DNA from 2 places in the Paenibacillus guangzhouensis genome. Region 2 is predicted to be linked to the other one. Evidence: a T-box and tRNA genes for the amino acid it is inferred to sense, from the RefSeq annotation. Region 2 holds a T-box; the other holds one or more tRNA genes.

Region 1 (3,403 bases), 800 kb from region 2:
CCGCAGGCGACAAGATACGTCTAACACGAAGGAGATCATATTGTCGGTTCACTTCTTTCATTGAACGATAGATAACCGATTACTCTGGCCCTGCGTAAGCGATATGATTCGAATCTACGACAATGCCAACCCACATCTGCTGACGTCTATTTCGATCGAAGTCTCCATAATACATCAAGTCACCGGGCAGCCACGCTGTTGCAACTCTTGCGATCGGTGTCCCTAACTCGAATAGTCCTTCAAACTCCCTCGGCATTTGAACATCTAACTTGTGAAAAATATCCGTCATCATCGCAGCTGTGGCAAGGCTCGAAGGCCTGATTGGCGTGTGGTGAGATGCTTTAGCTCTTTGCGCCCATGCAATCTGAGAGAATGTGTTCGTATCTCGTTCCCTTCCGTTCACCTTACCTTCGTCCGCATGAACGGTAGAACTCCCCAATACCAAGGTGACCATGACCAAGATGAGCCATGGCAACCGAAATATGCGATACATATTAAATAGTTCCTCCTTCAATTTACCTGCTGCATCATGGCATCGATAACATCACGACAATCGACAGCAGGCCGAACAGTACCGTGACCAGGTATATAAAGGATACGACCTGCGGCTGTGTTAACCCCCAACGCATCAATGCGTGGTGTGTATGTAATTTATCAGCACGGTGGAGTCCCTTACCTTCTTTGAGACGTCTGGAGAATACAATGATCGTATCGAGGATCGGAAAGCCTAAAGCTAACATCGGAATAAGAATCGTAACGAATGCTGTGCTCTTGAATGATCCATTCACTGCAATGACGGCTAGCGTGTAGCCGAGAAACGTCGCACCCGCATCACCCATAAAGATTTTGGCGGGGTAGAAATTATAAATCAGAAAGCCTAAACATACGCCGCATAGTGCTATCGTTGCTATCGCTGTCTCTGCATCACCTTTGATAAGTGCAACGACACATAGTGTTAAAGAGGAAATCGAGGCTACGCCTGCAGCCAACCCATCGACACCATCGATGAAATTCATCATATTCGTCATGGAGAAGACCCACAGCACAGTCGATATATAGACGAACCAGCTCGGGAACATCCACATCCCTTCTTGGAAGTCACGAATGCCGGTAATTTGAATATGGAACCATAGCGGGATGGTCGCCGTCAGCAAATAGACGATTAATCTCGGCCATACAGGGAATTCCCGTCCATGTGCTTTGAAGCCATCATCAACTAGCCCGATGATTACCAACAACGTCCCGCCGATCGTGATCGACAGTGATAAAGCATCGAACCCCCGCATAAGGAGTAGTGTTATCATATATCCAATATAGATCGCAATCCCACCCATCAGCGGAATCGGATTATCATGAATCTTACGCTTCGTTGGGCGATCGACAAATTTCATACGGATCGCGATCTGACGCACAATGGGCACAACAGCTGCAACAATACCAAAACTAATGACAAGAGCAAGAATATATCGGATCGCTGATCCCCCCAGAATTAGACAAGGCTACGTGCTGGTAGTCTCCCCTGATTCCTATAAAAGCATGCAAAAAACGCTTCAAGTCAAATGACCTGAAGCGTTGAATGTACGTGATGTAGTTAAAAAACTGGTGAGCCATGAAGGACTCGAACCTTCGACACCCTGATTAAAAGTCAGGTGCTCTACCAACTGAGCTAATGGCTCTTATTAAGAAATAAGAAATGGTGGAGGCTGATGGATTCGAACCACCGAACTCGGAGAGAGCAGATTTACAGTCTGCCGTGTTTAGCCACTTCACTAAGCCTCCATGCTATTCAATTATGATTCCCATGAGTACGCAGCTTATGTCAGGAATCAAATGGTGGCTCGGGACGGAATCGAACCGCCGACACGAGGATTTTCAGTCCTCTGCTCTACCAACTGAGCTACCGAGCCATAATGCGATTTTGAGCAAAAAAATAAAGTGTAGGAGATGTTAGTCTCTCCACTTTAGGTAATATAATGGCGGAGCTGACGGGATTCGAACCCGCGGTCTCCTGCGTGACAGGCAGGCATGTTAGGCCTCTACACCACAGCTCCATATGCGATTATATTGATGGTGCCGTCGAGAGGACTTGAACCCCCAACCTACTGATTACAAGTCAGTTGCTCTACCAGTTGAGCTACAACGGCATATATAAGATGATAATGATGGTGGAGGCTAACGGGATCGAACCGCTGACCCTCTGCTTGTAAGGCAGATGCTCTCCCAGCTGAGCTAAGCCTCCGTATAAAATTGGTAGCGGCGAAGGGAATCGAACCCCCGACCTCACGGGTATGAACCGTACGCTCTAGCCAGCTGAGCTACACCGCCACATTAATACTTATTATATCTCATTTAGGAAGCTTGTACAATGGCGGAGAGAGAGGGATTCGAACCCTCGCACCACTTACGCAGTCTAACCCCTTAGCAGAGGGTCCCCTTATAGCCACTTGGGTATCTCTCCAACTGAGATATCGTAAGGATATCAGGAATATCAAGCACTTAAGCTTTTTGCTCCCTGAAAACTAGATACGAGATAATTTGCGTTTTATGTTTAGGATAAGCCCTCGACCGATTAGTATTGGTCAGCTCCACACATTGCTGCGCTTCCACCTCCAACCTATCAACCTCGTCGTCTTCAAGGGGTCTTACTAATTGGGAAATCTCATCTTGAGGGGGGCTTCACGCTTAGATGCTTTCAGCGCTTATCCCGTCCGTACTTGGCTACCCAGCGGTGCTCCTGGCGGAACAACTGGTACACCAGCGGTACGTCCATCCCGGTCCTCTCGTACTAAGGACAGCTCCTCTCAAATTTCCTACGCCCACGACAGATAGGGACCGAACTGTCTCACGACGTTCTGAACCCAGCTCGCGTACCGCTTTAATGGGCGAACAGCCCAACCCTTGGGACCTACTTCAGCCCCAGGATGCGATGAGCCGACATCGAGGTGCCAAACCTCCCCGTCGATGTGGACTCTTGGGGGAGATAAGCCTGTTATCCCCAGGGTAGCTTTTATCCGTTGAGCGATGGCCCTTCCATGCGGTACCACCGGATCACTAAGCCCGACTTTCGTCCCTGCTCGACCTGTATGTCTCGCAGTCAAGCTCCCTTATGCCTTTGCACTCTTCGAATGATTTCCAACCATTCTGAGGGAACCTTGGGGCGCCTCCGTTACTCTTTAGGAGGCGACCGCCCCAGTCAAACTGCCCACCTGACACTGTCCCCGAACCGGATCACGGTCCTAGGTTAGAACTCCGATACGATCAGGGTGGTATCCCAACGGCGCCTCCACCTAAGCTGGCGCTCAGGCTTCTTAGGCTCCCACCTATCCTGTACAGATCGTACCAAAGTCCAATATCAAGCTGCAGTAAAGCTCCATGGGGTCTTTCCGTCTTGTCGCGGGTAACC
Region 2 (3,403 bases):
ATGAACCCATTCTTAAATCCTGCACGGATTAATCCGACTATAATCCCAATTACGATTCCATCGATAACCATTCATACGTTCCCCTCTGAACTAGATAGAAACTAAAGTCGATCATACTATACAAAATATAAAACAAATAGACAAATTTCTCCATATGGCTGTAACGAGATTATAAGTGATCTACCCCTGAAAGTCAATCAATGAAGGCGATTACACGGTTGTGGGACAAGCGTTTTAGTATAAAATGAAAAACAAAAGAAAGCTTCTTATGGAAGTTCGATGAACTTCATAAGAAGCTTTCTTAATATCACAATATTACATCAGAATGCTAAGTTAAACGTACTAAACTATAATTCTTCTTCCCTTTGCGGATAATGATGAATCGGCCGTCGAAGGAGTTCTCGACCGTTACTTCCATCTCTAGATCCGTTACGCGCTCGCCATTCATGGAAATCGCACCTTTCGTGATATCCTCGCGCGCTTGGCGTTTAGATGGCTCGATACCTAGATCGACCAACCATTCTACGATGTTTTTGGATTCCTTGGTTGCATGGAAGGTCGGCATTTCTTTGAACCCTTGCTCAATCTCATCCGCAGTCAACGATTTGATATCGCCACTGAACAAAGCAGCGGTGATTTTCTTCGCTTGCTCTAACATTTCCTCACCGTGCACGAACTTCGTCATTTCTTCCGCCAATGTTTTCTGTGCTTCGCGTTTGTGTGGTTCTGTCTGGACCTTCTCCGCTAATGCATCGATCGCTTCTTTATCGAGGAACGTGAAGAATTTCAAGTATTTAATCACATCACGATCATCCGTGTTCGCCCAGAATTGGTAGAACTCGAATGGCGTTGTTTTGTTCGGATCAAGCCATACGGCACCGCCCGCTGTCTTCCCGAATTTCGTACCATCGGATTTCAACATCAGCGGGATGGTCAATCCAAACGCCTTGGATTCAGATCCTTCTTTCTTGCGAATCAAGTCTAATCCGCTCGTAATGTTGCCCCATTGATCGGAACCGCCAATCTGAAGCTGAACATCTTCTTCCTTGAACAAATGAAGGAAGTCAAGGGATTGGAGGATCTGGTAGGAAAACTCCGTGAAGGAAATCCCGCTCTCCAGACGGCTAGCCACGACATCTTTGGCAAGCATCGCATTGATGCTGAAGTTCTTCCCATAATCGCGCAAGAAGTCGATCACGTTAATCTTATGCGTCCAGTCGTAGTTATTCACCATACGCACCTGATTATCACCATCGGTGATGAATAGCTTCTTCATCTGTGCCGTAAGCGCTTCGACGTTCGCTTGGACTTGCTCCATCGTCTGCAGCGAGCGCTCCGATTGGCGACCGCTTGGATCCCCAATGGTGCCTGTCGCGCCTCCAATGAGAATGACAGGACGGTGTCCAGCAAGCTGGAAGCGTCTTAGCATCATAAATGGAATCAAATGCCCAATATGCATACTGTCGCCCGTAGGGTCAACACCGCAATACAACGAGATAGATTTCTCATTCGTTAGTTGACGCAATCCTTCGGCATCCGTCTGTTGGTTAATGGCGTCGCGCCATTCTAGTTCGTCGATAATGTTCATCGTCATCGTCTTCAGCTCCTCGATTCATTTCAAATTTAGCCCTATAAACAACAAAAAATCGTCCCCGTCTATTGCTAGACATCGGGACGATTGAATAACCGTGTTACCACCCAAATTGCATCCACAGCGCGTACGTCGCCATGAATACCACTCTTAGCGATAATATCGATCGCTACTCCGCTTAGGGACTGCCTAAGATACTCCAGAGTGTAATTCGCAGGATTTGTATGTACTGGGTCTCATCAACCCCCAGCTTTCTGAGAACAGGGACAAACTGCTACTTCGCTCTTTCAACGTATAGGACATATCAGATTACAGCCATTATAGAGAATTCAGATTGCAATGTCAACATGATCAGCAGCGTCGGGACGGGAAGCGTAATACTCCGTTCACACTGCATTCATACAGGCATGATAGGATACATGTACGAAGAAACAACAACGCACAAAAAGAGGTGAACCTACATGCTAGCAGCTGCCATTATTTTCATTAACTGTGCCCTTATTTTCTACACCATCGGTGTCTGGGGTGAAAAACGTTCCGGCACACTTCAAACCAAACATTTGATTTATTTCCTACTGGGTCTCGTCTGCGATACGACAGGTACAACCCTCATGAGTACACTCGCCTCGAATGGCGGGAATGTCATTCATGCGCTAACCGGCGGCGCCGCGCTTATCCTGATGCTAATCCATGCAGTCTGGGCTGCACTCGTCAAATGGAAAGGATCCGCGAATGCGCAGCACACCTTCCATCGCTTCAGCTTGATCGTCTGGATTCTATGGCTGTTTCCATATTTCATCGGTGTTGGCATGAGCATGTTATAAGCACTACGTTAATCTTTCGCTTTGCCGATACGCTTCTCTGACCCGTCCGATTTGTTCGATGTGTCCTTGAATATGCTGAACCCGGTATTCCAGCAATTGCTCGAAGGTAAATCGCCCTGCGTCTTCGTAGACGCCTACACGCTTGATCTGCTCCTCTGTAAGATGCTCGAGAATCGGCTGCATACTGGAACGCAGCATTTGGAACAGAAGCAGATAATGTTCACGGTCTGACAAATCGTAGCTCAGATGGTTCGCGAATGCGTTCTGATCGAAGGAAACAAGAACCGGCTCATCTTCAGCCAATACTCTTCGTATTCGATGCGTAGATGAGATCTCGGAATCCGTAACATGAATGATAATCTGATGAATACTCCATTGTTCTGGGGAAGGCTTGAATCGAAGTTCTTCCTCCGTCAATCCTTCAATGGCTTCCCGAAGCATCGCATGACCACGACCATACTCTTCTATTAATGATCTCATCATTGCCCTCCTTGGATTTGTTGTAACTTATTGCGATATAAATGTGATAATTATTAAAAAAGAGGACCCTTTCGGGTCCTCTTTTATTGATAAATCAAGGTTTTCTGGGGGATGATTACATCATGCCGCCCATTCCACCCATGCCGCCCATATCAGGCATAGCTGGTTTGTTTGGTTCTGGCTTGTCAGCGATAACCGCTTCGGTAGTCAAGAACATAGCTGCAACAGATGCTGCGTTTTGCAATGCGGAACGAGTCACTTTCGCTGGGTCAACGATACCAGTCTCAATCATGTTCACCCATTCGCCAGTTGCTGCGTTGTAACCGATGCCTACGGATTCTTTTTTCAGACGCTCAACGATAACAGATCCTTCTTGACCTGCGTTCGCTGCGATTGTACGAACTGGCTCTTCTAGAGCACGCAAAATGATGTTCACACCTGTCTGCTCATCACCGCTCGCTTGAACTGCTGCTACAGCGTTGAAGATACTTACAAGCGCTGTACCACC

The links. A T-box is a leader RNA that pairs with one kind of tRNA and senses whether it is charged. The one in region 2 lies ahead of tyrS (tyrosine--tRNA ligase), so its partner is inferred to be a tRNA-Tyr.
Region 1: it has a tRNA-Tyr gene. The T-box ahead of tyrS (tyrosine--tRNA ligase) is inferred to sense a tRNA for this amino acid. The anticodon was not compared.

The regions. Positions count from the first base shown of each region.
Region 1 covers NZ_CP045293.1:5,202,681-5,206,083, forward strand. The annotation lists gene GCU39_RS23370 (C40 family peptidase) at 1-61, opposite strand, end outside; gene GCU39_RS23375 (hypothetical protein) at 80-493, opposite strand; gene GCU39_RS23380 (MraY family glycosyltransferase) at 528-1,391, opposite strand; tRNA gene GCU39_RS23385 (tRNA-Lys) at 1,601-1,676, opposite strand; tRNA gene GCU39_RS23390 (tRNA-Tyr) at 1,695-1,779, opposite strand; tRNA gene GCU39_RS23395 (tRNA-Phe) at 1,832-1,907, opposite strand; tRNA gene GCU39_RS23400 (tRNA-Asp) at 1,975-2,051, opposite strand; tRNA gene GCU39_RS23405 (tRNA-Thr) at 2,069-2,144, opposite strand; tRNA gene GCU39_RS23410 (tRNA-Val) at 2,164-2,239, opposite strand; tRNA gene GCU39_RS23415 (tRNA-Met) at 2,249-2,325, opposite strand; tRNA gene GCU39_RS23420 (tRNA-Ser) at 2,367-2,458, opposite strand; rRNA gene GCU39_RS23425 (23S ribosomal RNA) at 2,550-3,403, opposite strand, start outside.
Region 2 covers NZ_CP045293.1:4,398,817-4,402,219, forward strand. The annotation lists gene GCU39_RS19810 (DUF5317 domain-containing protein) at 1-71, opposite strand, end outside; gene tyrS (tyrosine--tRNA ligase) at 329-1,588, opposite strand; T-box leader at 1,668-1,891, opposite strand; gene GCU39_RS19820 (HsmA family protein) at 2,053-2,415, shown strand; gene GCU39_RS19825 (DinB family protein) at 2,419-2,895, opposite strand; gene groL (chaperonin GroEL) at 3,011-3,403, opposite strand, start outside.